Regions from separate parts of the Neobacillus sp. PS2-9 genome, predicted to be linked through region 3. Evidence: predicted binding sites of a transcription regulator. Region 3 holds the regulator's gene; each other region holds the start of a gene.
What was found. The regulator CtsR, encoded in region 3, represses protease genes until heat stress. The targets are predictions, from matches to a motif close to ATGGTCAATAAAGGTCAAACA.
Positions count from the first base shown of each region.

Region 1 (10,759 bases), 1.1 Mb from region 3:
ATTCCTTCTGTTGAAGCATGCGCACGGTGTGCCGCACCAAAGGCGTCGTTCACATAAACATCAGCAAGCTCCGCAAATGCTTTTGCCAACTCAGGGTCATTCTTTTCTTCACCAGGGTAGAAGCGTACGTTTTCTAGTAATAGAACATCGCCCTCTGCCATTGTGTCTATTAACGCTTTAACAGAATCGCCATAGGCTTCATCTGCTTTTTTCACGTCTTTACCAAGAAGTTCTGATAGTCTAAGACCGACTGGAGTTAAGCGCATTTCTTCGACCACTTTTCCCTTTGGTCGACCGAAATGGCTTGCCAAAATCACTTTTGCTCCCTGCTCGATTAAGTACTGGATCGTTGGCAATGCTGCACGAATACGTGTTTCGTCTGTAATTTTTCCATCCTGCATTGGGACGTTAAAATCTACTCGGCAAAAAACACGTTTACCTTTAACATCCACATCTTTTAATGTTTTTTTGTTCATGTAAAGGACCTCCTTTAGTGTGGGCGCATATTAAATGCTTTAAATTTCATAAAAAAAGGAGGGGGAATCCTCCCCGCTCCCCTTTGGAATACCATTTAACATTATAATTTGTTTATGACTGGAATGCCAATCATATCCAAGTTAAAAATTAAAGTCCTTTTGCTGCGATATAATCACAAAGGTCAACAACGCGGTTAGAGTAACCAACTTCGTTATCGTACCAAGATAATACTTTCACCATGTTTCCTTCAAGAACCATAGTTGATAATGCATCGATTGTAGATGAAGCAGTGCTTCCGTTGTAGTCAGTTGAAACTAATGGAAGATCACTGTAAGCTAAAATTCCTTTTAATGGGCCTTCTGCAGCTTCTTTTAATGAAGCATTAATTTCTTCAGCCGTTACTTCTTTATCTAATTCCATAACCAAGTCAACGATTGACACGTTTGGAGTTGGAACGCGCATTGCCATACCATTCAATTTACCCTTAAGTTCTGGTAATACAAGAGAAACGGCTTTTGCAGCACCAGTTGAAGTTGGGATCATGTTTTCAGCTGCTGCACGAGCACGACGGTAGTCCTTGTGTGGCAAGTCAAGGATTTGTTGGTCATTTGTATAAGAGTGAATAGTTGTCATCATACCGCGCTTGATTCCGAAAGTATCGTTTAATACTTTAGCAAATGGAGCTAAGCAGTTTGTAGTACAAGATGCGTTTGATAATACGTGGTGGTTATCTGCATCGTACTTGTCTTCGTTAACACCCATAACGATTGTGATATCTTCGTTAGATGCTGGTGCAGAGATGATAACTTTTTTAGCGCCTGCTTCAAGGTGCTTCGCTGCATCTTCACGCTTTGTGAAACGGCCAGTAGATTCAACTACTACATCAACACCAAGGTCTCCCCAACCAAGTTGTGCAGGGTCGCGCTCAGCGATAACTTTTACTTTGTGTCCGCCAACTACTAAGTATTCACCGTCAACAGTTACATCTTCTTGAAGAGTTCCGTGAACTGTATCATATTTTAAAAGATGCGCAAGCATGTTTGCATCAGTTAAGTCATTGATTGCAACGATTTCTACATTGCTATTGTTTAATGCCGCACGGAATACGTTACGACCAATACGTCCAAATCCATTAATACCAACTTTTACTGCCATGTTAATTTCCTCCTTTTATATGGGAAAAGATATATTTTTTAAAAGGAATTACCCTTTCAACAACCGTTTAGCCACACCTTCATCGGTAATAAGTATCGTCGAGGCTGGTGCTTGTTTAAAATACGCCTTAATGGCTTTTGCCTTTGAGGCCCCGCCTGCAACTGCAATCACATGTGGGATCTCTGCAAGGTCTTCCAGCTGAAGTCCAATCGTAAATACCTTGTGGACAATCTCGCCTTCTTCGTTAAAATAATAACCAAATGCTTCCCCGACTGCCTTCCCATCTTCAAGCTTTTTCTTAATATCCGGGTTGGTTTTCCGTCGTTCAGCCATTGTGATAGCATCCCCAATTCCATGAAGAACCATGCTTGCTGATTTAATCAAATGCAATACATCATGAATATCAGGTTCTTTAATGAGGGATTCATAAATTTCTGAACTGACCTGATCGGGAACATAGAATACACGATGTTTAGAATCGGTATTTTTTGCCATATTCGAGCAAATGGTGTTCGCCTGGTTATGGACATCTTCACCAACTCCGCCTCGAGCAGGGACAAATAGCAATTCCTTCTTAGAAAAATCAGGTGTTAATCTTTCTGCAACAGCAGCCATGGTTGAACCGCCAGTAACAGCGATGATATTTTTCCCGCTTAGAAGCTTTTTCATGCAAATCGCACTTGCTTTGCCAAGCTCTCCTTTGACCATCGGTGACTCATCACTATCGCCAGGGACGATAATGACCTTCTTGATGCCAAGCCGGTGCTTTAATTCCAATTCCATTACATCAATACCCTTTAACTCACGCATCAAACCTTCTAAGTCTTCTAGTAAATTTTTCCCTTCAGAAGTTAAACTCATTCCCACATTGTTTGTAAAAATAAGATTTTGCTCTTTCAGGAATTCAACTTCACCACGAAGGACTCGTTCGGTTAATTCTAAGCTAACGGCTAAACTTCTTCTACCTACTGGCTGCATAAAACCTATGTATCGTAGGATAGAATAACGTTTCTGCAGGACTTGAAGAAGATCGGGTACTAATTTTTTTTGGATATCGATAAATGACTGCATGATGTTCATGCTCCTTTTATTCTATGTAGTTGGTCGTTAAATGTCCACCATAGACATATTGTGTCCCACCTACTCTAAAAAAAATCACCCCTACTACGTTTTTCATTGTAACAGGAGTGAAAACCTATTTCAACTTATAAAATTGCCTTTTTTTCATGTAAACGATTTCTTATGTCAAATTTGTTAACGAAGCCATATCCTGCCTCTACTCCGTCAATGAGAACCACTGGAATCATCAGTCCATATCGTTCTGTTAATTCATCACTTGTTTCAATATCAATTTCTTCGAGGTGAAAATTCCATTCCTCTTTTAATTCAAGGAGAGTGTCCTTCGCTTTATCACATAATGGACAGCTTTTTCTTGTATATAGGGTAATCGTAGTTTGTGACATTAGTCGATTCCTTTCCATCTTGTCGTTCTAGCCTTATAAAAATACCAATGTTTAAAGCTGAAATCCACTATATTACTTAAACCTTTTTCTTTTTGAGGAAGATTGAATCCCTAATTGTTCGCGATACTTAGCAATGGTCCGTCTGGATACCACGATTCCATTGTTCTCCTTTAAAAGACCAACAATATCTTGGTCAGAAAGTGGCTTTTCTTTATTCTCTTGTTCTATTAAATTACTAATCTCATTCTTCACCTGTGTTGATGAAGTGCTTTCATCATCTGCAACAGTTTGTATGGTACTTGTAAAAAAGGATTTTAAGGAAAATGTCCCTAACGGAGTTTGGATATATTTTTCCCTTACTGCCCGACTAACGGTCGATTCATGAATATCAAGCTCGGTGGCAATTTCCTTCATGGTCATCGGTTCTAAATATTTCATCCCTTTAAGTAGGCATACGGTTTGTTTTTCAACGATTTTCGCGATGACTCTTGTTAGTGTCTCTCTTCGTTGTTCAATGGCCTTTAAAATCCACTGATAATCCTGAACCTTATCGTGGAGAAATTTGCTGACCTGCTGATCCTGATCTTTAAATTTTTTGAAATAAGATTCGTTAAAGCTAATCCTCGGAAGAGAGTCATCAAACATACGCACCTCAAGGCCATCTGTCGTTCGTTCCACAATGGCATCTGGAATAATATATGATGATGTTTCTTCTCTTAGAAAAGCCCCTGGTTTTGGATTAAGGAGCTGAACCTGATCGAATAGATCTTGAATCTCCTTTAGTGATACCTGAAGCTCCTTAGAAATTTGTCTCCATTTCTTTTCAGCGAAAGGGACAAAATGGTTTGTAATGATGGTTTGGGCCAGTTCGTTATTTGGATTTTGATAATATAGTTGCATCAACAGACACTCTTGCAGGTTTCTTGCACCAATTCCTGCCGGTTCCAATGTTTGAATGACTGCGAGACATTCTTCTACTAGTTCCTCATCTACAAGTAAGCTTTCTGCAATTTCATTTAGGTGACCCGTAAAGTAACCGTTTTCATCTAAATGTAGAATGAGATGTCGTATCACTTTTAGTTGATCTGTTGAAAGGTTGGTTATTTTTAATTGAGAGAGTAAGTGTTCTTCAAGAGAAAATGGTTTTTCGGCAATTTGCTCAATCCAATTCTTTTCCTCTTTTTGATGTTTCCGTCGATTGCGATCAATCAGGGGATTCATTGGCTTGACCGTGCTACTTTCGAGTTGCATCAAGGGGTTTTCAAGTACTTTATCTTCTAAAAAGGCAGTAAGCTCCTGAGCCGAATACTGTAGTAAGGCAATTGCCTGAGATAATTCCTGTGTCATTGCCAATTTTAACGTTTGCTGCTGCCATAAACCCGCTTTCAAGTTCATTCCGATCCCCCCATGGTACCTATTTTACACGATAGAGGGATATTGGTGTATTGGAAATATTAGAAAGAGGGGTATGTTTGGTGGTTTTGTGCCGAATTGGGTGGGTTTTGTGCAGATTTCGGGGTGTTTTGTGCAATTTTCAATGGGTTTTGTGCCGTTTTTAATGTGTTTTGTGTTATTAGCCATATATTGGAATGAATTCACAAAAAAATACCTCTGCTCTTTAATAAAGAACAGAGGTATTTGATGACGCCCTCGGCAGGAATCGAACCCACATCTCAAGAACCGGAATCTTACGTGCTATCCGTTGCACCACGAGGGCATAAATATTAACGACTTACATATTATATGCCATTACAATGCAATTTGCAAGTAGGGATTGGGTTTAAAAATATGTGAAGTGGGTATGATGAATTAGGGAAAGCTGTCGAACAAATTTAAGTCAAACCGTTTGACCTTTATTGACCATCCAGTGTATGATAACAATACATAATATTTTTACCTTTCTATTCAAAAGGAGGAAGAAACATGAATTTAATCCCTACAGTAATTGAACAAACAAACCGTGGCGAAAGAGCATATGACATTTACTCCCGCCTACTAAAAGACCGGATTATTATGCTTGGAAGCGCGATCGATGATCATGTAGCTAACAGCATTGTTGCCCAATTATTATTCCTTGAAGCTGAAAATCCTGAAAAGGATATTACTCTTTATATCAACAGCCCAGGCGGAAGCATCACATCCGGAATGGCTATTTATGACACCATGCAATATATTAAAGCAGATGTTTCAACAGTATGTATCGGTATGGCTGCCTCTATGGGTGCATTCCTTCTTGCTGCAGGTGCAAAGGGTAAGCGTTTTGCCCTTCCAAATGCTGAAGTTATGATTCACCAGCCACTTGGCGGTGCTCAAGGTCAGGCAACTGAAATTGAAATCGCAGCTAAGCGAATTCTTTTCCTTCGTGAAAAATTAAATGGCATTTTAGCAGAGCGCACTGGTCAACCTCTTGAAGTGATTCAAAAAGATACAGACCGCGATAACTTCATGACTGCTGAAAGAGCAAAAGAATACGGTCTAATCGACAGCATCATTTCTCGTAAGCCTACTGATTCTGCAGAAAAGAAATAATTACTCAAGCAATCGGCGAACGCCGGTTGCTTTTTTATTTGTAATAAAAAAGGGTTCAGACTCCTATTCGAGAGTCGAACCCTTTTTAATTTATTGTTCTTTTTGAATAAAATCAGTTAAAGAGTGGATCGCATTTTCTTCATCGTCGCCATCTGCAATAATATTAATCACGACGCCTGAGCCAACAGCAAGGCTCATTAATCCCATAATACTCTTGGCGTTAACTTTCTTACCATCTTTCTCTAGAAAAATATCTGCTGAGAAACGGTTTGCTTCTTGCACAAAAAGTGCAGCTGGTCGTGCTTGAAGACCAGTCTTCAATTTAACTTCTACTTCTTTTGCCAACATCGCGCATTTCCTCCTCGTGTCCATTCTCTATATTCATAAAACAATTTCAACCAGTTACTAATCCCTTGAAGCGATTTCTCCCATCCGTAGCTTTTCGGCAATTTCATCAATCTTTCTTAGGCGATGATTAATGCCTGATTTACTGATGGTCCCACCAGACACCATTTCTCCCAATTCCTTCAAAGTTACATCCGTATATTGCATACGGAGCTCCGCAATTTCCCTTAGTTTATCGGGTAGAATTTGAAGACCGACTGTTTGATTAATGAAGCGGATATTCTCCACCTGCCTGATAGAGGCACCAATCGTTTTATTCAGATTGGCAGTTTCACAGTTAACAAGGCGATTGACCGAATTCCGCATATCTCTTACGATTCTTACATCTTCAAAGCGCAGCAAGGCATTATGAGCACCAATAATATTTAAAAACTCGGTAATTTTCTCCGCCTCTTTTAAATACGTAATATAGCCTTTTTTACGCTCAAGCGTTTTGCTGTTAAGACCAAATATATTCATCAATTCACATAAAGAGTCGTTGTGCTCTTTATAAAGTGAAAAAATTTCCAAATGATAAGAAGATGTTTCTGGGTTATTGACCGACCCACCTGCCAGAAATGCGCCGCGTAAATAAGAACGCTTACAGCACTTCTTCTTTATGAGGTCCGGCGAAATATCATGAATAATGGTAAATCCTTCCCCGAGTATTTTGGTATCTTCGAGAATTTCCCTCGCCTGTTCTGACAGGCGCACAATATACACATTGTTCTTTTTTAGCCTCATTTTCTTTCGAACAAGCAGCTCCACCTGTATTTGGTAGCTCTTTTTTAATAAGGTATAAATCCTTCTAGCAATTGCAGCATTTTCGGTTTGAATATCAACAACTAACTTCCTATTTGAAAAGGAAAGGGAACCGTTCATGCGGATCAATGCTGATAGCTCAGATTGAATGCAGCATGTTTTCACTTCCAGGTTAGTTAATTCTTTTTTCGTCTCCGAAGCGAAAGACATCCCCTCACCCCCTAAAACCTAATAATGATCTTGTTTCTTAACTTTTAACCTACAAGTATTTACGCTTCATAACGCTTTTTGGTTTCATCTAATAACAAATTATATAAAATTTTTGCTACCTTTTTTGGATCATGTCTTAACGCACCATTCTCTTGGTAGGCAATATCTGCATGCACCACTTCAAGACCCAGCTCATAAAGCCTAGGCAAATCATATTCCACAGGGTTCGCCAATTCTTCATTGTAACGAAGCTGAATATCCTTTGGCACTTCTTCATTGTTAACTAAAATGGTATTCATAAACGCACAGCTCATATGATCATAAATTGCCTTTACATGATCGCTCGCTGTATAACCGTGTGTTTCCCCTGCCTGTGTCATTAGATTACAGATATACACTTTTTTTGCACGGGAACGACATACTTCATCCCCTAAACGTGGAACCAACAAGTTAGGCAGAATACTGGTATACAGGCTTCCAGGACCAATAATAATTAAGTCCGCCTGACGAATGGCTTGAATCGTTTCAGGTAATGGGCGGATATTTTTTTTAGATGTTAAAAAGACTCTCTTAATTTTCTTGCCGGAATAAGGAATTTTCGATTCGCCCGAAACAATCGCCCCGTCCTCCATCTCCGCATGCAAAACCACGCTTTGGTTGGCGGCAGGCAGCACCTTCCCACGTACATTTAGAATCTTACTCATCTCTTGAATGGCGTGAACAAAATTTCCGGTAATCGAAGTCATCGCAGCTAAGATTAAATTTCCTAATGAATGGCCGGAAAGTTCATTTGACGTTTTAAACCGATGTTGAAACATTTCCTCCACAAGAGGTTCTACATCAGATAATGATGCCAGCACATTGCGAATATCTCCTGGAGGAGGGATATGGAGGTCATCGCGCAAGCGTCCTGAGCTGCCTCCGTCATCCGCGACTGTCACTATGGCGGTAATGTCCACAGGATACTGTTTTAACCCTCGCAGCAAAACTGGTAATCCTGTTCCTCCGCCAATAACGACAATTCGAGGCTGTCCGTAATTACTCATGTTGTTTTATCCTTTCTCCTCTCAATGTCACGGTGGGAAACTATCGTCTTATAATCATTTTTGAAAAATTCACCAATATATTCAGCTAGCGCAACCGAACGATGCTGCCCACCTGTACAGCCGATGGCAATCACCAGTTGTGCTTTACCCTCCCTTTTATAATGCGGAAGCATGAAGGTGAGTAAGTCAGTGACTTTTTCTAAGAATTTATGCGTTTCGTTCCATTTTAAAACATAGCTAGAAACCTCATCGTCCAGCCCTGTTTTTGGCCTCATATGCTCGATATAGTGTGGATTCGGTAAGAAGCGCACATCAAAAACAAGATCAGCATCAATTGGAATCCCATGTTTAAATCCAAACGACATGACATTGACAGTAAAGATTAGTTGTCTATTAGCCGTAAATTCGGTTAATATTTTTTCGCGTAACTCACGCGGTTTCATCTGAGAAGTGTTATAAATCAACTGTGCCCGGCCTTTTAATTCCTCCAAAAGCTCTCGTTCAAGCGTGATACCTTCTAGAGGCAAACCTGTTTGAGCAAGCGGATGTGACCGTCTTGTTTCCTTATATCTGCGTACTAGTGTAGAATCATCCGCATCTAAAAATAGAATCTGCGGCGTTACCCAAGAGGTTTCAGTTAACTCATCGAGTGCTTTAAAGAGATGATCGAAGAATTCTCTCCCTCTTAAGTCCATTACAAGGGCAACTTTATTCATTTTATTCCCTGATTCCTTCATAAGTTCAAGAAATTTAGGAAGTAACGTAGGAGGCAGATTGTCGACACAGAAGAACCCTAAATCTTCAAAGCTTTGAATGGCTACAGTTTTTCCAGCCCCAGACATTCCTGTAATAATGACCATTTGAGTTTCAATTGTCGAACCAGTACTCATTTCCCATTCCCCCCAAAAACTATATATTCTTATTCCTCCAAACGCCATCTTGATTTCGCACATGGCTTGTCAATAATGCGTTTACATTTAACTCGGGTCTAATCGGTAACCTATTAGCTCAAATTCCTTGGTATAAGTAAATGTACCGTAGATGATTCCTTTTCCATGAACCATGTAATCAATAATATGATAGTCACCCTCGGCCATCGGCAGACTTTTCACCTGATCAATTGGTTGCCACGCGAGCTTACCTTCAGGCGATTCCTCTAAATCCACCCCATCCGATTCCGTGGCGCAAAAAGTGAACATCATCCATTCTGAAAGGAGCTGTTCTCCTTCTTTCATGATCATAGTAAAAATACCTTTAAGCTGTGGATTTTTGAGATAGATTCCCGTTTCTTCACGGTATTCTCTTATGCAAGAATCACGAACCGATTCACCAGGTTCCATTTTTCCTCCTGGAGCCACCCACCAGCCGCGGCTTGGTTTTTGCAGCAACAAAATTTTATCCTCTTTTATTAATACACAATTGGTGACCCGCTGCATGTTTCCACCCTCTTTATTTAAGCACAAAGGCTTGTGTAAGTATGCCAAATATCCTAATATAACATTTAATTTATTCTTTTCATTATACTATTTTTAAGATACAGTCACAATGAATACAAATTTGATATTTCTGTTAATTATTTCTGTTAGCAAACTTGGGAAACTAGTTTTGAGGAGACTTGATTTTTTAGCCACAAAAAAAAATTGCACAAGCTGCTGGGCTTGTGCAGGAAGGTATATATTTTTAAAGGGGGTCAATTATTGTTATCATACCCTAACTATATTTCACTACTGTTACAGAAGAGTTAAAACAGGATTACGTTTCTGTGAATGTTATGTTAACACCACTCACAATAGTGCTAACCACCTATTTTCTTACCTTCATCTCTTCCTTCAGTTCTTCTACAAAATGTTGAGCGCTCTGTGCCGCAATACTACCGTCACCTGTCGCAGTAACAATTTGGCGTAAGGTTTTTTCACGAATATCCCCCGCTGCAAACACACCAGGTACTTTTGTTTCCATGCGGTCGTTCGTTTCGATATAGCCGTTTTGATTCGTAATGCCCAGGCTCTCGAATGGTTTTGAAAGTGGAACCATTCCAACGTAGATAAACACACCATCTGCTGACAATTCTTGTTCTTCTCCAGTTTCAGTTGAAACAAGCGTCACGCTACCAACCTTGCCGTCTTTTCCATTGATTGTTTTAACCGTGTGATTCCAGATAAAACCGACCTTCTCATTTGCAAACGCACGATCTTGAAGAATCTTTTGTGCACGAAGCTGATCACGTCGATGAACAATGGTCACTTTAGAAGCGAAACGAGTTAAATAGACGCCTTCCTCAACGGCAGAGTCTCCTCCACCAATAACAAATAATTCTTTTCCTTTGAAAAAGGCACCATCACAAACAGCACAATAAGATACGCCACGGCCGCCAAGTTCTTTTTCACCAGGTACTCCAAGCTTTTTATATTCGGCACCTGTTGAAATGATAACGGAGTGCGCTTTGTATTGTTTTGCACCAGCGGTTACTAGTTTGTAATCGCCGTGGTCAACGATTTCCTTAATATCGCCGTAGGCATATTCTGCACCAAATTTTTTCGCGTGCTCGAACATTTTTGTGGATAAATCTGGCCCTAGAATACTCTCAAAACCCGGATAGTTTTCCACATCCTCTGTGTTGGCCATTTGTCCGCCCGGCATCCCACGCTCAATCATAAGTGTGGAAAGGTTGGCGCGTGATGTATAAACAGCAGCGGTCATCCCAGCAGGACCAGCCCCCGCAATAATAACGTC
Region 1 is NZ_CP133269.1:992,211-1,002,969, reverse strand. Features, by position in the region: gene pgk (phosphoglycerate kinase) at 1-476, opposite strand, end outside; gene gap (type I glyceraldehyde-3-phosphate dehydrogenase) at 625-1,632, opposite strand; gene RCG25_RS04815 (sugar-binding transcriptional regulator) at 1,681-2,703, opposite strand; gene RCG25_RS04810 (glutaredoxin family protein) at 2,838-3,095, opposite strand; gene rpoN (RNA polymerase factor sigma-54) at 3,168-4,490, opposite strand; tRNA gene RCG25_RS04800 (tRNA-Arg) at 4,741-4,812, opposite strand; gene clpP (ATP-dependent Clp endopeptidase proteolytic subunit ClpP) at 5,019-5,624, shown strand; gene RCG25_RS04790 (HPr family phosphocarrier protein) at 5,715-5,972, opposite strand; gene whiA (DNA-binding protein WhiA) at 6,030-6,980, opposite strand; gene RCG25_RS04780 (gluconeogenesis factor YvcK family protein) at 7,040-8,026, opposite strand; gene rapZ (RNase adapter RapZ) at 8,023-8,916, opposite strand; gene RCG25_RS04770 (NUDIX hydrolase) at 9,004-9,462, opposite strand; gene trxB (thioredoxin-disulfide reductase) at 9,830-10,759, opposite strand, start outside.
Region 1: a site for CtsR is predicted at 4,939-4,959, ahead of clpP (ATP-dependent Clp endopeptidase proteolytic subunit ClpP). Genes of this name have one in related genera too.

Region 2 (10,759 bases), 1.4 Mb from region 3:
TGTCGAAGAAATATATGCAGAAAACAAGATAAGGGGGATGTTTAATGAGCTTTGAAAACTATACATATGTACGCCCAAATTTAGAAGAAGTAACTGTTACATTCGATGCGTTACTGGAGCGTTTTAAAAGTGCAGCTTCAGTTGAGGAACAGAGTGAGGCTATGCATGAAATTAATGCACTTAGAAATGACATTGGAACCATGTTCAACTTATGCTATATTCGTCATTCCATTGATACAAACGATGAGTTTTATAAGCAAGAACAAGACTATATGGATGAAATTCAGCCTGAGGTTGAAGGTCTAGCTACAAAGTATTATCAAGCATTGGTAGAATCAACATTTCGCCGTGAATTAGAGGAAAAGTGGGGCAAGCAGCTTTTTGCTCTTGCAGAAGGTCAGCTTAAGACATTTAAGCCAGAAATTGTCCCATTACTTCAAAAGGAAAATCGTTTATCAACAGAATACACAAAGCTAATTGCATCAGCAAAGATTGATTTTGAAGGTGAAGAGAGGACTTTAACACAATTACAACCATTTACTGAGTCGACAGATAGAGATATGAGGAAACGGGCAAATGAGGCAAGGTTTGGGTTCTTAGCAGAGAATCAGGCAGAGCTTGATCGAATTTTCGATGATCTTGTAAAAGTAAGAACCGAGATTGCTCAGAAGCTTGGATACAATAACTTTGTAGAGTTAGCTTATTATCGAATGATGAGAACAGACTACAATGCAGAAATGGTAGCGAATTTTCGTCAGCAGGTGAAGGATTTTATTGTTCCAATAGCTACAAAACTAAAAGCTCGTCAACAAGAGAGAATTGGTCTTGACCAATTGAAATATTACGATGAGGGATTTATTTTTAAAACAGGAAACGCGGTTCCAAAAGGCAGTCCTGAATGGATCATTGAAAACGGACAGAAAATGTACGAAGAACTTTCAGAGGAAACGGGATCATTCTTCCGTTTCATGCAAGACAATAACCTTATGGATCTAGTAGCCAAAAAAGGAAAAGCTGCTGGCGGTTACTGTACATTTATTGAAAATAATAAAGCACCATTTATTTTTTCTAATTTTAATGGCACATCAGGTGATATTGATGTCTTAACGCATGAAGCTGGGCATGCTTTCCAAGTTTATTCTAGTCGTCACTTTGAGATTCCAGAGTACTATTGGCCTACCTATGAAGCATGTGAAATTCATTCCATGAGTATGGAATTCTTTACATGGCCTTGGATGGAGCTGTTCTTCAAGGAAGATACAGATAAATATAAGTTCTCCCATTTAAGTGAAGCCCTATTATTCCTCCCATATGGTGTATCTGTTGATGAATTCCAGCATTGGATATATGAAAATCCAACCGCAACACCAAAGGAACGTAATCTTCAGTGGCGTGAGATTGAGAAAAAATACTTACCACATAAGGATTACGATGGTAATGAATACTTAGAAAACGGCTGTTTCTGGCAGCGTCAAAGCCATATATACAATTCTCCATTTTATTATATAGATTACACGCTTGCACAAATTTGTGCCTTCCAATTTTGGAAACGTTCAAGAGAAAATCAAGAAGAGGCCTGGAATGATTATGTAAATCTATGTAAGCTTGGTGGAAGTATGTCATTTACCAAGTTAGTGGAAGCAGCAAACCTCATTTCTCCATTTGAAAACGGCTGTGTAGAATCAGTAGTTGGTGAGATTGAGAATTGGCTCAATTCTATTGAGGATAAAAAACTATAAGAAATAAATGAAAGAGGTTGACTCAGTCAACCTCTTTCACTTTTTTATTGAAACAGAACCATGTCAGAAACGACTTTTAATTGGCCATCTTCTAAAATGGCTTGTAACTTATTAGCATCTGGCTGTTCAAGGATAAAGTCAGCAATGGTATCTTCGAGTTGTTCCTGAATGACCCTGCGGAGTGGGCGTGCACCGAAAGCAGGGTGGTAACCAAGCTCAGCTAACTTTTCTTTAGCTTCTGACGTAATGTGTAACTCAATATTTTGTTCGGATAATGTTTCTTGTAATTCTTTTATCATTAAATCAACGATATATAAGATATTTTCACTGTCTAATGCGTTAAATTCAATGATATTATCAAAGCGATTTAGGAATTCCGGTTTAAAGAAGCTACCCAAAGAGTCAAGAATGGTGGCTTCTTCAACTGCCTCATTTGTACTAAAACCAACGTGGATTGATTTATGACCGACACCCGCATTACTTGTCATAATGATGACAGTATCCTTAAAGCTTACAATTCTTCCTTGGCTATCTGTAAGACGGCCATCCTCAAGAATCTGTAAAAACATATGTTGAACATCAGGATGTGCCTTTTCAATCTCATCTAACAAAATAATATTATAAGGATTTCTACGTACTTTTTCGGTAAGCTGTCCTGCCTCATCATGACCAACATAACCAGGAGGTGAACCAATTAATTTTGAAACGCTGTGTTTCTCCATATATTCGCTCATATCTAGACGAATCATGGCATCTTTTGTACCGAATAGTTCTTCAGCAAGTGTTTTTGAAAGTTCTGTTTTTCCGACACCAGTAGGACCAACAAAGAGGAAGGAGCCAATTGGCCGATTTTTTGACTTTAAGCCAGCACGACTGCGTCTAATCGCTTTTGCTACTTTTTTTACAGCCTTTTCCTGCCCAATGACTTTATGATTTAAATTTGCTTCTAAATCCTTCATCTTACACTGTTCTTCTTGTTGCAGTTTTCCAACTGGAATCCCTGTTTTTTGTTCAATAATTTCTTGAATATGTGAAACCTGAACAACCGGTCTTTCAGAGCTTGTATCTGTATTTAATGATTTCTCAAGCTGTGACTCTTCATCACGGAGTTTAGCTGCAGCTTCATATAGTTCCTTTTTAAGGGCTTCTTCCTTGGCAGCTGCAATCTCTTTTAAGCGGGACTCAATTTGTTCAGTACTTTTATAATCAGAGTTTAAATTTAATTTTGAACCAGCTTCATCAAGTAAATCGATGGCCTTATCTGGTAGGAAGCGATCTTGGATATAGCGCTGTGACAATTGGACACATGCATGGATGGCTTCATCAGAATATACCACTTCATGATAATCCTCGTACTTCTTTTGAATTCCTTTTAAAATTTCGACAGCAGCCTCTGCTGTTGGTTCAAGAACATGAACCGGCTGGAAGCGGCGTTCTAGGGCTGAATCCTTTTCAATCTGGCGATACTCTTTGAGGGTTGTTGCACCCACTACTTGTAATTCCCCACGTGCTAATGCAGGTTTCAAAATATTTCCTGCATCCATTGATCCTTCTGCAGAAACTGCACCGACAAGCAAATGAATTTCATCGATAAAAAGAATAATATTATTACGTTCTTGTAATTCAGTGATCAATTTTTTCATTCGTTCTTCAAACTGCCCACGAATTCCAGTATTGGAAACAAGGGAGGCAACATCTAAAAGATAGACCTCTTTATTCTTTAGTTTTCCTGGTACAGCTCCTTCTGCAATCTGAAGGGCAAGACCTTCAGCAATAGCTGTCTTACCTACACCAGGTTCACCGATTAATACGGGGTTGTTTTTGTTTCTTCTGTTGAGAATTTCAATGACACGTTTCACTTCATCTTCTCGACCGATAACTGGGTCTATAAGACCTGCTTTCGCCATGTTGCTTAGATTACGGCCGAATTGATCGATAAATCCACCATGTGAAGCTTTTTGTTGAGCTGTAAATGGTTCATTGATTTGAGAATCCTGTGGTACGTGATTACTCATAAACAGATTTTCAAAAGGAAAGCTAGGGAACGAGTTCATATGTGATCCAAAACTAGAACCCAAGGTTTGCTTTTCCTTCAAATAGCATTCCTGACAGAGTTTTATTTCCTTACGTTGGCCATTGATATTCATATTTAACTGTACATTTGCATGGTTTACATTACATTTTTGACAAAGCATAAGCAAATAACCTCCTAAAAATATATATAAGTTGTTTAACATCATCGTTTGACTTTGACTATCTTTGACTTTATGAGCATAGTATACTCTGACCTTTTTTGACTTTCAAGTGATTTGTTTATAGAAATGGTTGCCAATTACAGAAAAAAGCTCGTCTTTGTTTGTCCCTTAACTCATATATTGATGATAAGGGGGAGATGATGTGAGGAAAAATTGGCCAGCAGCCTTTCAAATTGCGGCAGTCTATGTTGGAACAGTGATTGGAGCAGGGTTCGCCACAGGAAAGGAAATCGTTGAGTTTTTTTCACGGTTTGGATTCTTTGGCTTTATTAGTATATTAATGAGCGGGTATCTCTTTATTGCATTAGGGTCTAAGTTAATGAGAATAGCTGCACAAATAAACGCAAAATCATATCAAGAGTTAAATGAGTACTTGTTTGGCAAATGGCCGGGTAGGGTTATTAACATATTTATGCTTTTTATGCTTCTAGGGGTAAGCGCAGTAATGCTTGCAGGTGCAGGGGCTGTTTTTGAAGAGCAGCTAGGTCTTGCTAAAAACCTGGGTGTGTTTCTGACGATTACATTATCCATTATTGTTATGTTAATTGGAACAAAGGGGCTTTTTGCAGTGAATAGTTTTGTGGTTCCACTGATGATTTGTTTTAGTCTCATATTGATGTCTTATTCCATTCAAATGCCTAATTTTTTAAATCAATTATTATATATACCCCATGCAGAAGATGGGTGGAAAAGTGTCGTGGCACCGTTTTCGTATACAGCCTTGAATCTTGGCTTAGCTCAGGCAGTTCTAGTACCGATTGCGTCAGAAATAAAAGATGATTGGACAATTAAATGGGGGGGAATTCTTGGGGGAATGGCCTTAACTCTTATCTTAATTGCTAGTCATTCAACATTGATTATGCTTCCAGATCTTGAACTATATGAAATTCCAATGGCCATTATTATGAAGAATTTAGCACCCTTTCTCCATGGCGTTTTTGTCCTTGTCATTTACGGCGAGATCTTCACTTCTGTCATTGGGAATGTTTTCGGCCTTGATCGACAGCTGAAACAATATATGGCCATCCCAACAATGGTATCGGTTTCGTCTATTTTTATCGTTTCCTATCTTATCAGCCTTGTGAATTATGGAACTCTGTTATCATATTTATATCCTTTATTCGGGTATATTTGTATGACCTTTTTTGTTTTACTTTGGATGAAACCTTTTAAACCAGCTGAAAAAAATTAAAGAGGCTGACTTCAGAGTCAGCCTCTACTTTCTGTAATTAACTATTTAAGCGGTAAAATAATAAAAATCATGATGTCAAAGACAAGATGTGAAACAATGATAAGCGGCATGCTTTTTTTCCAGTAATAGAGGAATCCCCAGGTAAGACCTGATAGAAAAGCAGCTAAAACTAACAAAAAAGAACCAGAATAGATGTGTACAGAAGCATAAAGCAATGCAGCTATTACAATACTTACCAATGGACGAAAATATTTCATTAAATTTTTCTGAATAAATCCACGCCAGAAAAGCTCTTCTCCAGGTGCAGCAACTAATAGTAAAGCAATGTACTGCCAAAATAACGAAGGTGCATACAACTTGTACAATTTTTTTAGGCTATTTTCAAATGGAATGTGAAGCAACGCCATTGCTTGAATGCCCAGCCAAAAAACCAAATAGAGTACAAATCCACTTACTACACCAAGAAAGAAATACTTGATAAACGGAACTTCATCGTCTACATCACCTTGGAGGGTAGCATAGGCAATTAACACCAGTAAAGAGCCAGAAAATATATACCAAAATATAGCTTTATCATGAAATGAAAAGTTGATGAGGATATGGGCAACAAGTAACCCGACAATAAGCCGTATGTCTAGGTTGTGTTTTTTCATTAGTGGCATCTCCTTTAAGAGTCAATAAAGGTTATTGTAGCAAAAATGATTTTCAAAGGAAATGTTTACATGAATGAATTCACAAAAATGACTGATAAGAAAAGAAAAATAAGAAAAAAATAACCTAGAAAGGAGTGATAGGGATGAGTAAGTCAAAAAGTGAGCAAGAGAGGGAATGGACAGTTAGAAAACAGGATCAAAACCCCCATGGGAAAGTAAAGTCATTAAAAGACCTTGCCAATGAAACAGGGAAGGGAAAAGAATAAGGGATTAATGAAAATGCTATATTAAAGCCTTATGTTGATTTGACACACTTGTTGATTGGAGCGGAAGGTGCGAAGACTCCTGCGGGAGTACCGGGCAGGGGAGACCCCGCAGGAGTGAGCGACGAGGAGGCTCCCCGGCACGCCCGCGAACCGCTCGTGCCTGGAGTGGAAATCAACAGATAAATTAAACAGAGCAATAAAAAAGAAAAGGCAGGATAAACTGCCTTTTCTTACGAATTTTTTCCATTAATAAGCGCTTTCTTTTACTACCTTATAGTTTTTATGGTTGACAACTGTTCGTTGATCTAATTCCAAATCACGATAATTATCCATATATGTTAGGTCGACTATTACAGAATTTTCATTTACCTTTTCAACAATCCCTTGCAAACCACCACGGAATTCTATGATATTCCCAACTTCTGCTTTTTTCATTTAGTCTCTCTCCTTTACTACAAAACTATAATAAAACCAGTTAAATAACAGTTTGCACTACTTTTCGGCATTCGTAAAGCCTTTTATTTGACAATTTGGTTAATTATTACTGAATATTTCAGGTATATGTGAAGAAAGTAGTAAAAAGAATAGAAAACGCTACCATAAGTAGAATAGTAGAAAGCGATATTTGACTTTAAGAAATGAATATACGATAAAATAATTATAGAAAAGGTGGTGCAATGAAATGAACGAAGAGTATGTAACCGATATTCTAAATAGGCTTATGACAGGTGAACTATCAGAGTATTACGTGAAGAACGAGGATTTTATGGAATTTCGCCAGGTTCTTGTAAAAAGAAAAGATTTCAAACATTTCCGTGGAATTGGTCAGCGAGGGGGAGATGTCCTATACCAGTACCTTAAAGAACCAAGAAGTTAATAGTAGACAAAACCGCTTTATTAGAGCGGTTTTTTGTTTATATTTGGAAAAATTGAAAAATTTGATAAAATATAAAAGACTATAAAATTAATTTACGTCTAAGGGGATGAGAGAGTGGTTCTTACAGAAAAAATCACGGAATTAAAAAGGGAAATTAGTAAAGTGATTGTCGGAAAGGATACAGAAGTAGAATTAATGGCAATTTCTTTATTATTTAATGGACATATATTACTTGAAAGTGTTCCAGGAACAGGGAAAACCATGCTCGCAAAAAGCTTTGCAACTGCAATTGGAGGGGAATTTTCGCGCATTCAATTTACCCCAGATGTCCTTCCAAGTGATGTTACGGGGATCCAGTTTTTTAATCCAAAGCTGCAGGAATTTGAATTACGTCCAGGACCAATAATGGCCAACATCGTTTTAGCTGATGAAATTAACAGGGCCACACCAAGAACACAGTCCAGTTTATTAGAAGTAATGGAAGAAAGGCAGGTAACAATTGATGGAGAAACGGTTAGATTAATGGAACCCTTCATGGTAATTGCCACACAGAATCCTGTTGAATCACAGCAAGGGACCTTTTCATTGCCTGTTGCTCAGATGGATCGATTTTTTATTAAAATTAATGTGGATTATCCGATGTATGAGGATGAAAAGAGAATCATGCAAATTCATCGCGGGGATAAAAAAATGAGCACGATTAGCCAAGTCTTTACTACCCAAGAAATAGAACAATTAAAGGGCGCCATCAACAACATTTACATTTCAGATGAGATGGAGGATTACCTGCTGACTGTAGTAAGGAGAACGCGGGAGCATAACAGTATTGAATTAGGTGTGAGCCCAAGAGGAACGTTGGCCTTAATGAAAGCATCGCAAGGAAAAGCATTTTTGAATGGCCGTACATATGTTACCCCAGATGATGTAAAAACAGTAGCTCCGTTTGTTCTAGGACATAGAATCTTTTTATCAATTGAGAGCTCCTTAACTAAAACTCCTGAATCTATTATTGAAGAAATCATACGCTCAGTACCTGTACCAGTAGAAGTGGGGGCAAATGAATGACTTGGAGTAAAGATTCGGTAGAAGACCGAAAGATTCCGGGTATTAGTACTTTTGCCATATTACTTATCTTTGTCAGCTTATATATGGAGTCAAAATTAGTCCTTTTCTTAGCTATATTTTTTCTAGTCATTGTGGTCGCTAATAATTATTATTTAAAAAAAGCAGGTGAAAAGCTTTATTTAGATAATATTTATGAAAAAAACCACTTTTTTGTCGAGGATAATGGACAATGGTCATTCATTTTTAGGAATGAGGGATTCCCCATCTTAAAGGGTGACCTAAGAGTCTACTTTGATCATTTTGTGGTTCCAGAGGGTGAAAAAGTGGAATCAAATTCTTCCATATATGATATTTCAATCCCGTTTTCTATTTTTAGCAAACAAACAAAACAGGTAGTCATTCCTTTCGAAGCTAGTAGAAGGGGAATTGCCAGAATTCGTAAGCTTGAATTTCATGTGCCAAGTCTTTTAGGATTCGGTGAAATCATTTTGGAATCGAAATCGTTTTTAAAGCAACAAGCTGTGGTCTATCCCCAACCTATTCCAGTAAAAGGGCTATTAGAGAAATTGTCTGTGCTACAAGGGGTAAACGCGGTTCCTTATTCAGTTTATGAAGATCGCCTTGGTCCATTAGGAACAAGGGATTATGTATCTTCAGATGGCTTTAATCGAATCCATTGGAAAGCTAGTGCAAAAAAACAAACGCTGCAAACAAAAGTATTTGAAAAAATTTCCGAAAAGGGTTGGACTATTGCGCTAAACGTATCGAATGGCCATTCCATTACTGGCCAAATCGAGAGATTGATTAGTGGAATGACTGAGATTGCTTATTATGCATGTAACAAACAGATTCCTTATTCCTTATGTATTAATGTACGGACAGCAGGAAATACGCCTTTTCTATTTCTTCCAAAAGGAGAAGGAAAAGAACACCTCCAAAAGGCATTGGAAACCCTGGCCTCCATTAGCACTCAAAATACAAGTATTCCATATGAATATATGCTTTCCTTTTATAATAGACATCTTACGTCACAACCCTTTTTTATCCACACAGGTATCAGGACAGAAGAAACTAATCGGATGCTCTTAAAAGTTGGACAAAGAGGGGCTAAGATGCTTGAGCTTACTATTGAACAGGAGCATGGTGTTCTAAGTGAATTAGACATTCAAAATGATAGAAGGGTACGCCTATGATGAAACGTGTCGCTTCCATAACCTATCGATTTGTCTTGGAATGTAATGTAGGGATTCTTTTCCTTTCTTTATTTTATATAAATAAAAAAGAATTCCCGCCTATTTTATTTTTGTTGCTTACTTGTATGGGGGGAATGATTTTTTTAGCAAGTCTTCTTGTAAAAATACGTGAAAAGGGAAAATGGGTTTATATTGTAACGATTTTTCCATTGCTGTTATATATTTATTACCAAGATGAGCATTCTCTATTTTTTGGATTAATTATTGGCTTATTTATATTTTGGCGGGGAATATCATTGTATGATGATGGGTCGCTACAATCTGAGGCGGTAATATTACTGTTATCTTTTATGGTAGGTTTGATTGCAATCATCTATTCCGCGCTGAGTCACTATCCTTTTCAAGACGCATTGATTTATCTACTAATATCTCAAATAATACTAGCCCTATTGGGCAGTTTTTATGGCAAATGGTTTTCGATTCAAACAGACAAAACTAAATTTGCTTTTTATTTTATGAAAATCCTAGCTGGATTCTTTATTATTGGAATAGGACTAACATTTTTACTGAAATATGTTCAACTCGCATTTTTCAGCATCTTACATGTGATTGTCATGCTTTTTAGTAATCTAATTGCTAATCCACTCTTAAGTGGCCTTGAATTCATTATGGGTCTTTTTGGGCAGGAGGAATATGTGCCAAAACCCTTCGAAAGTGATATGGAGAATGAAGCGGGTAAATATCAAGAACGGTCCTTCTCGATGGATTACTTACTCCTAATTCTTATTGTGGTAGTTGTAGGGATTATTGGCTACTTAATCTATAAGAAAAGACTAAAGCAACAGGCAATAGAAAGTAACTCTACGCCAAGGATAGAGGTTTTCGATGCATTCTTTAGCACAAACTCGATGGTGGGATTACGGAAAAGAGGTAAACCACCGGAGGAGTATATAAGAAGGGAAATATATAATCTAGAGAAATACGCCCATAAATTAAAATTAGGTCGTATTTCGTCTGAATCGCTTGAAGAATGGTGGAATAGAATTGGATTAGTGGGAGGAGATGAAATAATAGACCTATATGAAAAAGTACGTTATGGTCATGTACAGTCCTCTACTCGAGAACAGTCGTATATAAAGGCAGAAATTCATCAGTTAAAGCAGCAATTAATAGAAATTCATAAAAAGGGAAAGCACTAAATCTTCGGGAGAGCATGAGGAGGGGTTTGATTGGACCAATATATTTTATCCCTGGACCAAGGGACTACAAGTTCGAGAGCCATTCTTTTTAATAAAAAAGGTGAAATCATCCACACAGCGCAAAAGGAATTTACTCAGTATTTTCCACAACCAGGATGGGTAGAACATAGTCCTAACGAGATTTGGGGTTCCATTCTCTCGGTTATTGCAGGTGTATTATCTGAATCAGGAATTAAAGCCAATCAAATAGCCGGCATTGGGATCACTAACCAGCGTGAAACCACTGTGGTGTGGGATAAAGAAACAGGTGAGCCAATTTA
Region 2 is NZ_CP133269.1:3,753,325-3,764,083, reverse strand. Features, by position in the region: gene RCG25_RS18910 (M3 family oligoendopeptidase) at 45-1,739, shown strand; gene RCG25_RS18905 (ATP-dependent Clp protease ATP-binding subunit) at 1,784-3,934, opposite strand; gene RCG25_RS18900 (YkvI family membrane protein) at 4,137-5,186, shown strand; gene RCG25_RS18895 (CPBP family intramembrane glutamic endopeptidase) at 5,228-5,839, opposite strand; gene RCG25_RS18890 (DUF6254 family protein) at 5,983-6,105, shown strand; gene RCG25_RS18885 (YkvS family protein) at 6,352-6,540, opposite strand; gene RCG25_RS18880 (hypothetical protein) at 6,788-6,982, shown strand; gene RCG25_RS18875 (AAA family ATPase) at 7,097-8,047, shown strand; gene RCG25_RS18870 (DUF58 domain-containing protein) at 8,044-9,240, shown strand; gene RCG25_RS18865 (hypothetical protein) at 9,237-10,439, shown strand; gene glpK (glycerol kinase GlpK) at 10,470-10,759, shown strand, end outside.
Region 2: a site for CtsR is predicted at 4,020-4,040, ahead of RCG25_RS18905 (ATP-dependent Clp protease ATP-binding subunit). Genes of this name have one in related genera too.

Region 3 (10,759 bases):
CTTGGTGAAAAGGGACAATTAATCTCAAAACCTCCATCGACAATACTTTTCACCTTGTCATTGTATCCCACGACAATCAGCCCGCCTGTATTTGCTCTTAGAACATTCTCAATCCCCTCGCGAATAGGTGTCCCTGGTGCAATAAACTGTAATACCTCATTTATTGATTGTTCACCAAGCTTTTTATTTTCCATCTGCTACCCTCCCAACGCTGCTTTGAGTGCCTCACTAACGGAAGATACGCCTATTAGTTGAACTCCCTCTGGTGCCTTCCAGCCTCCTAAATTGTTTGCAGGTAAAATCACTCGTTCAAAACCTAATTTTGCAGCTTCTTGAACGCGCTGCTCAATTCTTGAAACCCTTCTTACTTCACCCGTTAGTCCGACCTCGCCAATAATACAGTCAGTCGGTTTTGTTGGCTTATCTCTAAAACTGGAAGCAATACTAACCGCAACAGCTAAATCGATCGCAGGTTCATCTAATTTGACGCCCCCTGCAACTTTTAAATAGGCATCCTGATTCTGCAAAAGCATACCCACTCTCTTTTCTAAAACCGCCATTAACAGTGGTACACGGTTATGGTCAATACCCGTTGCCATTCTTCGCGGGTTACCAAAGCTAGTTGGTGAAATTAACGCTTGTATTTCAACTAACACCGGCCGTGTCCCTTCCATCGAGGCTACTACGGTCGAACCTGCCGCTCCACGGGAACGTTCTTCCAAAAAAATTTCCGATGGGTTCTCTACTTCATCGAGGCCAAATTCCTTCATTTCAAAGATACCCATTTCATTGGTTGAGCCAAAGCGATTCTTCACAGCCCGTAAAATCCGATAGGTGTGATGTCTTTCCCCTTCAAAATAAAGAACAGTATCCACCATGTGCTCTAACAGCCTAGGCCCCGCAATAGACCCTTCCTTTGTCACATGACCCACGATAAAAATAGCAATCCCTTTGGTTTTACCAATTCTCATTAATTCAGAGGTACATTCACGAACCTGAGATACACTACCTGGTGCTGATGTTACATCTGGATGGAAAATGGTTTGGATTGAGTCAATAATAACAAAGCTAGGATTTGTACTTTCAATGGTGCGGTTAATTTCATCAAGATTGGTCTCTGAGTATACAAATAAGTTTTCAGATGCAATACCTAATCGTTCTGCACGGAGCTTTGTCTGCCTCATTGACTCCTCACCAGATATGTATAATACCTGATTCCCTTTTTTAGCTAACTGCGAAGAAACTTGCAGCAAGAGGGTCGATTTTCCGATTCCCGGGTCTCCCCCTATTAAAACCAATGAACCCTTAACCACTCCACCGCCAAGTACACGATTCAGCTCATTTAAGTCAGTTAATATTCTCGGTTCATTTTCCATCTCAATAGATGTAATAGGCATTGGTTTGGTTAAGATATTTGAACCGCTTGGAGAATGGGCAAACGCTCCTCTTCTTGTTGTACCCGTTACTTCAACCTCTTCAACCATCGAATTCCATTGTCCGCAGCCTGGACATTTTCCCATCCACTTGGGAGACTCATATCCGCACTCCTGACACATAAACTTTGTTTTTCGTTTTGCCATCGATTTCTTCTACCTTTCCATATATCCCAAAAATGAAAAAAGAGGTACACGGTTGGACTTTATTCACGTGTACCTCTGCTTGACCATATCAAACTAAATGATTCAGTGATGGAAATGGTCTATTTTACTAAACTAGTTTTTTCAGCCATTCTTACGACAAACTCACCATCAACTACATCAATTATAGCATGCTGACCTGTTAATAAGGTGCCTTTTAACAGCTCTTCAGAAAGACGGTCTTCAATATGCTTTTGAATCGCTCTGCGTAACGGTCTTGCACCATATTCTGGGTCATACCCTTCTTGGGAAATTTTCCCCCTTGCGGCAGCTGTTAATTCTAATGAAATATTTTGTTCATTTAGACGCTTAATTAATTGATCAGATAGCAATGTAACGATCTCATCCAAATGCTTCTTCTCTAACGCATGGAAAACAATGATTTCATCAATCCGGTTCAAGAATTCAGGACGGAAGGCTTTCTTTAGCTCTTCCATTACTTTCCCCTTCATGTCTTTGTAATCATGCTCGCCATCCTGGATATTAAAGCCCACATACTTGTTTCGCTTCAGGGCTTCCGCACCAACGTTGGATGTCATAATGAGAACTGTATTTCTGAAATCCACTGTTCTTCCTTTTGAATCTGTTAAACGGCCATCTTCAAGGACTTGAAGGAGAATATTAAACACATCTGGATGTGCCTTTTCAATCTCATCAAGCAGAATAACAGAGTATGGTTTCCGGCGGACCTTTTCCGTTAATTGACCGCCTTCCTCATAGCCGACATATCCTGGAGGGGAACCTACAAGTCTAGAGGTAGAGTGCTTCTCCATATATTCAGACATATCGATCCGAATCATCGCATCCTCGTCACCAAACATCGCCTCAGCAAGGGCACGCGCCAATTCCGTTTTACCCACTCCAGTAGGTCCAAGGAAAACAAAGGAACCAATAGGGCGCTTTGGATCTTTTAATCCGGCTCTAGCACGACGTACCGCTTTTGAAACAGCAATGACTGCTTCCTCTTGGCCAATGACACGGGAATGCAGTAATTCCTCTAAATTAAGTAACTTAGCTGTTTCTGTTTCTGCAAGCTTAGAGACAGGTACTCCCGTCCAGCTTGATACCACAGTTGCAATATCCTCTACTGTTACTTCATTGTTTTCTTTTCCTTGCTTTTCCTTCCACGTCTTCTTCGTTTCTTCTAACTGTTCGCGAAGACGCTGCTCTGTATCTCTTAGTGACGCAGCCTTTTCAAACTCCTGGCTTTGTACTGCCGCATCTTTTTCCTTACGTACTTCATCGAGCTTGACCTCTAATTCTTTTAAATTTGGAGGTGTCGTATAGGAACGGAGTCGTACCTTCGAGCCAGCTTCGTCGATTAAATCAATCGCCTTATCAGGCAGGAATCGGTCGGAAATATAACGGTCAGAAAGCTTAACTGCTGCTTCAATTGCTTCATCCGTAATCGAAACACGGTGGTGAGCCTCATATCGGTCACGCAAGCCTTGTAAAATTTGAACAGATTCTTCAGCAGTTGGCTCATCCACACGAATCGGCTGGAATCGGCGTTCTAGTGCAGCATCTTTTTCAATGTACTTTCGATATTCATCAAGCGTGGTCGCTCCGATACACTGAAGTTCGCCGCGTGCAAGCGATGGCTTTAAAATATTGGATGCATCAATCGCACCTTCTGCGCCTCCTGCCCCAATTAATGTGTGGAGCTCATCAATAAACAAGATGATATTCCCTGCTTGGCGGATTTCATCCATAACTTTTTTCAAACGGTCTTCAAATTCTCCGCGGTATTTGGTTCCGGCAACAACCGTTCCCATGTCTAGTGTCATTACACGCTTATCTCGAAGAATTTCAGGTACCTCATTGTTTACAATTTGCTGGGCAAGACCTTCAGCAATCGCTGTTTTACCCACTCCTGGTTCACCAATTAATACTGGATTGTTCTTTGTCCGGCGGCTAAGAACTTCAATGACACGCTGTATTTCTTTACTCCGGCCAATAACAGGATCCAGGCTGCCTTCACGGGCAATGGAGGTTAAATCTCGAGCAAGGCTATCGAGTGTTGGTGTATTAGCACTAACAGATGCTCCGCCCTGATGTCCCCCAGATTCATTACTTCCTAATAATTGAAGAACCTGCTGACGTGCTTTGTTTAAGCTTACACCCAAATTATTAAGTACTCGAGCAGCTACTCCTTCTCCTTCACGAATCAATCCCAGAAGGATATGCTCTGTACCCACATAAGAATGTCCTAGCTTTCTTGCCTCATCCATCGATAATTCAATGACCTTTTTCGCTCTAGGTGTATAGTGAATCGTTTGAGAAGCTTCTTGTCCTTTGCCAATTAAAGTTTCTACTTCCTTCTGAATTTTATCAGAACCCAATCCAAGACCATAAAGTGCTTTTGCTGCAATTCCTTCACCTTCTCGAACTAAGCCTAACAAAATATGTTCTGTTCCAATATTGTTGTGTCCAAGACGAATCGCTTCCTCTTGTGCTAATGCAAGAACCTTTTGTGCTCTTTCAGTAAAACGGCCGAACATCATATTCTCTTCCTCCTCACCTATTTTTGCTGTTCCATTTTAAGTCGTTCTCTAATTAAAGCTGCTCTCCTAATATCCCTTTCATGAGGTCTTAAAGGACCTCCGGCATATTGCTGGAGAAAACCTGGCTGTGTTAAAATCATTAATTCATTTAATATGGTTTTAGGCATGTTATCAATAAGGCCCATATCTATTCCAAGCCGTACATCAGATAAACACCTTGCTGCTTCCTTCGTTTCAATAATACGACTATTCGTTAGAACCCCCAACGAGCGAAAGACTCTGTCTTCTAATTGTATGTTCGAAGTTTTCCGTAATGCTTCCCTCGCTGACCTTTCTTGTGAGATGAGTTGGCTTACAACCCCTTTTAAGTCACGGCAGATGTCTACTTCTGATTTTCCAAGAGTAATTTGATTAGAGATTTGAAAAATATTACCTAGAGCTTCACTTCCCTCACCATAAATTCCTCGTACAACCAGCCCTAATTGGTTGATTGCTGGGATAATTCGATTAATTTGCTGCGTAAGGATTAACCCTGGCAAATGCATCATCACGGATGCCCGGAGGCCAGTTCCAACATTGGTAGGACAGCTTGTTAAATAGCCATACTGTTCATCAAACGCATATTGAATATTACTTTCTAGCCAATCATCTATTTCATTAGCAGCATCCAATGCTTCTGATAGTTGCAAGCCTGGAAACAAGCATTGAATTCGGATATGATCCTCTTCATTTATCATTATACTAACTTCTTCATTTTCGGTTAAAAGAACTGCACCATATGGTGAATCCTCCGCCAGATTCGGACTAATTAAATGCTTTTCTACTAGTACTCGTTTTTGTAGAGGCTGCATACTGTCAACTTTCAACAGTTCCATCTGTCCGAACTTTTGTAAATCCGTCTTTTGAAAAATTTCCTCCAAATTTTCTATAATTCTTTTTGCTTCTTCATGTGAAAAAAGTGTTGGAAATTTATATGCGTCAAAGTTTCGGGCTAAGCGAATCCGTGAACTAAGGACTATATCCGAATCAGGTCCCTCTTCGCTCATCCAGGAACTAACTGCCTGATTAAGAAAACGTTCAAGCGACACGTTATTCCCCTCCCTCTTCACTTCCATTTAATTGTTTCTCTAATGTGCGAATCTCATCGCGGATCTCCGCCGCTTTCTCAAATTCCTCGTGGGAAATGGCGTTCCGTAAATCATGTTTTAATTCATCAATTTGCTTACGGAGAAAGATACTGCCGCCAATTCGTTTTGGAATTTTACCGTTATGTGTCCAGTTGCCACTATGCAACCTTCGTAATACAGGTTTTAGCTGTTCTTTAAATGTGTCATAGCAATACGCACATCCAAAGCGCCCAACTTTTAAAAACTGAGGAAATGTCATGGAGCAGTGTTCGCATTGAAGGATTTCTTCTTGATGGAAAGGGCTTTGATTGGATTTTTGATATGAATCAATATTGAGTAGGCCTGCTAATAAGTTATTAAAAGCAAATCCTGTTTCTCCACCAATCATAAACATTTCGCCCTTTTCCTGCGCACATTTTTCACAAAGATGCACTTCTGTTTTTTCGCCATTAATGATTTTTGTAAAATGAAGTGCTGCAGGCCTTTGATTACATTCTTGGCAAATCATCTTTTCACCTCTCCAGCAGCAAAAATTATTTATATTTTAATGATGTTAACATAGCTTTTAGCATTCTCGCACGCAATTCATCTCGGTATGGAAGATCAATATATAATACTGAACGGTCAATTACACTTAACATAATTTTAGCTTCCCGATTCGTAATAATCTCTTCCTGAACCAGTCGTAAAATGACATCCTCAGCACTTGTTTGGCTAATGTGCTTTTGAATAAGTGAGAGCAGTTGTTCAATTAAGTGGGCCAAATCATGGGATTGAACCTTCATAATTCTGATGTATCCACCCCCACCTCTCTTGCTTTCGACAATATAGCCTCTTTCTATGGTAAAACGAGTGTTTATAACGTAATTAATTTGTGAAGGAACACATTGAAATTTATCAGCGATTTCACTTCGTTTAATTTCAACAAGGTCTTCCTCACTCATTTCAAGGACTTGCTTTAAGTATTTTTCAATGATATCGGAGATGTTTCTCATCTTCCCACCCCCTATCTTTCTGACTTTGACTATCTTTGACTTTAATTATACTGAAAACTTTATGTAGATGCAACGATTCCCTACTAATGATTTTCCCCAAATCTCGCGGTTGCGAAACCTTTAATTGTTTAAAAAATTTCATGATTGGAGGTTTAGAATCTAGATAGTTTGGGTGTTGAGGGATATTATCTTTTAATGATATACAAAAAAAAGACAACCCATCAAAGGTTGTCTTTTTTTTTGCCTGGCAACGTCCTACTCTCACAGGGACTTTCGTCCCAACTACCATCGGCGCTGAGAAGCTTAACTTCCGTGTTCGGTATGGGAACGGGTGTGACCTTCTCGCCATAATTACCAGACTATTTTGTTAGAGAGATCGTTCTCTCAAAACTAGATAATGCAGAAGAAGTGTTTGTAAACTACGAGTTCGCTTTAAAAATTGGTTAAGTCCTCGAACGATTAGTATCAGTCAGCTCCACATGTTACCACGCTTCCACCTCTGACCTATCAACCTGATCATCTTTCAGGGTTCTTACTAGCTTGACGCTATGGGAAATCTCATCTTGAGGGGGGCTTCATGCTTAGATGCTTTCAGCACTTATCCCGTCCGCACATAGCTACCCAGCGATGCCTTTGGCAAGACAACTGGTACACCAGCGGTGCGTCCATCCCGGTCCTCTCGTACTAAGGACAGCTCCTCTCAAATTTCCTGCGCCCACGACGGATAGGGACCGAACTGTCTCACGACGTTCTGAACCCAGCTCGCGTACCGCTTTAATGGGCGAACAGCCCAACCCTTGGGACCGACTACAGCCCCAGGATGCGATGAGCCGACATCGAGGTGCCAAACCTCCCCGTCGATGTGGACTCTTGGGGAGATAAGCCTGTTATCCCCGGGGTAGCTTTTATCCGTTGAGCGATGGCCCTTCCATGCGGAACCACCGGATCACTAAGCCCGACTTTCGTCCCTGCTCGACTTGTAGGTCTCGCAGTCAAGCTCCCTTGTGCCTTTACACTCTACGAATGATTTCCAACCATTCTGAGGGAACCTTTGGGCGCCTCCGTTACTCTTTAGGAGGCGACCGCCCCAGTCAAACTGCCCACCTGACACTGTCTCCCACCCCGATAAGGGGTGCGGGTTAGAATTTCAATACAGCCAGGGTAGTATCCCACCGACGCCTCCACCGAAGCTAGCGCTCCGGCTTCTCAGGCTCCTACCTATCCTGTACAAGCTGTACCAAAATTCAATATCAGGCTACAGTAAAGCTCCACGGGGTCTTTCCGTCCTGTCGCGGGTAACCTGCATCTTCACAGGTACTATAATTTCACCGAGTCTCTCGTTGAGACAGTGCCCAGATCGTTACGCCTTTCGTGCGGGTCGGAACTTACCCGACAAGGAATTTCGCTACCTTAGGACCGTTATAGTTACGGCCGCCGTTTACTGGGGCTTCGATTCAGAGCTTCGCGTGAGCTAACCCCTCCTCTTAACCTTCCAGCACCGGGCAGGCGTCAGCCCCTATACTTCGCCTTGCGGCTTCGCAGAGACCTGTGTTTTTGCTAAACAGTCGCCTGGGCCTATTCACTGCGGCTCTTCGAGGCTATTCACCTCAAAAAGCACCCCTTCTCCCGAAGTTACGGGGTCATTTTGCCGAGTTCCTTAACGAGAGTTCTCTCGCTCACCTTAGGATTCTCTCCTCGCCTACCTGTGTCGGTTTGCGGTACGGGCACCTTTTATCTCGCTAGAGGCTTTTCTTGGCAGTGTGGAATCAGGAACTTCGGTACTAAATTTCCCTCGCTATCACAGCTCAGCCTTCACGGAAAGCGGATTTTCCTACTTTCCAGCCTAACTGCTTAGACGCGCATATCCAACAGCGCGCTTACCCTATCCTCCTGCGTCCCCCATCACTCAAACGATAAAGAGGTGGTACAGGAATATCAACCTGTTGTCCATCGCCTACGCCTTTCGGCCTCGGCTTAGGTCCCGACTAACCCTGAGCGGACGAGCCTTCCTCAGGAAACCTTAGGCATACGGTGGATGAGATTCTCACTCATCTTTCGCTACTCATACCGGCATTCTCACTTCTAAGCGCTCCACCAGTCCTTACGGTCTAGCTTCAACGCCCTTAGAACGCTCTCCTACCACTGACATCTAAGATGTCAATCCACAGCTTCGGTGTTACGTTTAGCCCCGGTACATTTTCGGCGCAGAGTCACTCGACCAGTGAGCTATTACGCACTCTTTAAATGGTGGCTGCTTCTAAGCCAACATCCTGGTTGTCTAAGCAACTCCACATCCTTTTCCACTTAACGTAAACTTTGGGACCTTAGCTGGTGGTCTGGGCTGTTTCCCTTTTGACTACGGATCTTATCACTCGCAGTCTGACTCCCACGGATAAGTCTTTGGCATTCGGAGTTTGTCTGAATTCGGTAACCCGATGAGGGCCCCTAGTCCAAACAGTGCTCTACCTCCAAGACTCTAACTACGTGAGGCTAGCCCTAAAGCTATTTCGGAGAGAACCAGCTATCTCCAAGTTCGATTGGAATTTCTCCGCTACCCACACCTCATCCCCGCACTTTTCAACGTGCGTGGGTTCGGGCCTCCATCCAGTGTTACCTGGACTTCACCCTGGACATGGGTAGATCACCTGGTTTCGGGTCTACGACCACATACTCAATCGCCCTATTCAGACTCGCTTTCGCTGCGGCTCCGTCTCTTCAACTTAACCTTGCATGGGATCGTAACTCGCCGGTTCATTCTACAAAAGGCACGCTATCACCCATTAACGGGCTCTAACTACTTGTAGGCACACGGTTTCAGGAACTATTTCACTCCCCTTCCGGGTGCTTTTCACCTTTCCCTCACGGTACTGGTTCACTATCGGTCACTAGGGAGTATTTAGCCTTGGGAGATGGTCCTCCCTGCTTCCGACCGGATTTCTCGTGTCCGGCCGTACTCAGGATCCACTCAGGAGGGAACGAAGTTTCGACTACAGGGTTTTTACCTTCTCTGACGGGCCTTTCCAGGCCGCTTCATCTACCCCGTTCCTTTGTAACTCCATGTTGAGTGTCCTACAACCCCAAGAGGCAAGCCTCTTGGTTTGGGCTATGTCCCGTTTCGCTCGCCGCTACTCAGGGAATCGCGTTTGCTTTCTCTTCCTCCGGGTACTTAGATGTTTCAGTTCCCCGGGTATGCCTTCAATACCCTATGTATTCAGGTAAAGATACTGTTCCATTACGAACAGTGGGTTCCCCCATTCGGAAATCTCCGGATCAAAGCTTACTTACAGCTCCCCGAAGCATATCGGTGTTAGTCCCGTCCTTCATCGGCTCCTAGTGCCAAGGCATTCACCGTGCGCCCTTTCTAACTTAACCTGAAAGGTTTGTTTCTCTTAATTAAATAAGAGAGAAAACTAAAATGGCGATTACTCGATGTATTTACTTGACTTCTTCATTACGATTATCTAGTTTTCAAAGAACGATTAAAAAAGCTTTGAGAGATTGCACTCTCAAAACTAAACAAACAAGAAACAATCAAACAAACATGTTTTGTCTGGCTCATACGTCCAGCTTATATCCTTAGAAAGGAGGTGATCCAGCCGCACCTTCCGATACGGCTACCTTGTTACGACTTCACCCCAATCATCTGTCCCACCTTAGGCGGCTGGCTCCTTACGGTTACCCCACCGACTTCGGGTGTTACAAACTCTCGTGGTGTGACGGGCGGTGTGTACAAGGCCCGGGAACGTATTCACCGCGGCATGCTGATCCGCGATTACTAGCGATTCCGGCTTCATGTAGGCGAGTTGCAGCCTACAATCCGAACTGAGAATGGTTTTATGGGATTGGCTAAACCTCGCGGTCTTGCAGCCCTTTGTACCATCCATTGTAGCACGTGTGTAGCCCAGGTCATAAGGGGCATGATGATTTGACGTCATCCCCACCTTCCTCCGGTTTGTCACCGGCAGTCACCTTAGAGTGCCCAACTGAATGCTGGCAACTAAGATCAAGGGTTGCGCTCGTTGCGGGACTTAACCCAACATCTCACGACACGAGCTGACGACAACCATGCACCACCTGTCACTCTGTCCCCCGAAGGGGAACGTCCTATCTCTAGGAGTGTCAGAGGATGTCAAGACCTGGTAAGGTTCTTCGCGTTGCTTCGAATTAAACCACATGCTCCACCGCTTGTGCGGGCCCCCGTCAATTCCTTTGAGTTTCAGCCTTGCGGCCGTACTCCCCAGGCGGAGTGCTTAATGCGTTAGCTGCAGCACTAAGGGGCGGAAACCCCCTAACACTTAGCACTCATCGTTTACGGCGTGGACTACCAGGGTATCTAATCCTGTTTGCTCCCCACGCTTTCGCGCCTCAGCGTCAGTTACAGACCAGAAAGCCGCCTTCGCCACTGGTGTTCCTCCACATCTCTACGCATTTCACCGCTACACGTGGAATTCCGCTTTCCTCTTCTGCACTCAAGTCCCCAGTTTCCAATGACCCTC
Region 3 is NZ_CP133269.1:5,122,084-5,132,842, forward strand. Features, by position in the region: gene disA (DNA integrity scanning diadenylate cyclase DisA) at 1-194, opposite strand, end outside; gene radA (DNA repair protein RadA) at 198-1,580, opposite strand; gene clpC (ATP-dependent protease ATP-binding subunit ClpC) at 1,700-4,141, opposite strand; gene RCG25_RS25675 (protein-arginine kinase McsB) at 4,159-5,229, opposite strand; gene RCG25_RS25680 (protein-arginine kinase activator protein McsA) at 5,231-5,776, opposite strand; gene RCG25_RS25685 (CtsR family transcriptional regulator) at 5,802-6,263, opposite strand; rRNA gene rrf (5S ribosomal RNA) at 6,506-6,622, opposite strand; rRNA gene RCG25_RS25695 (23S ribosomal RNA) at 6,703-9,635, opposite strand; rRNA gene RCG25_RS25700 (16S ribosomal RNA) at 9,844-10,759, opposite strand, start outside.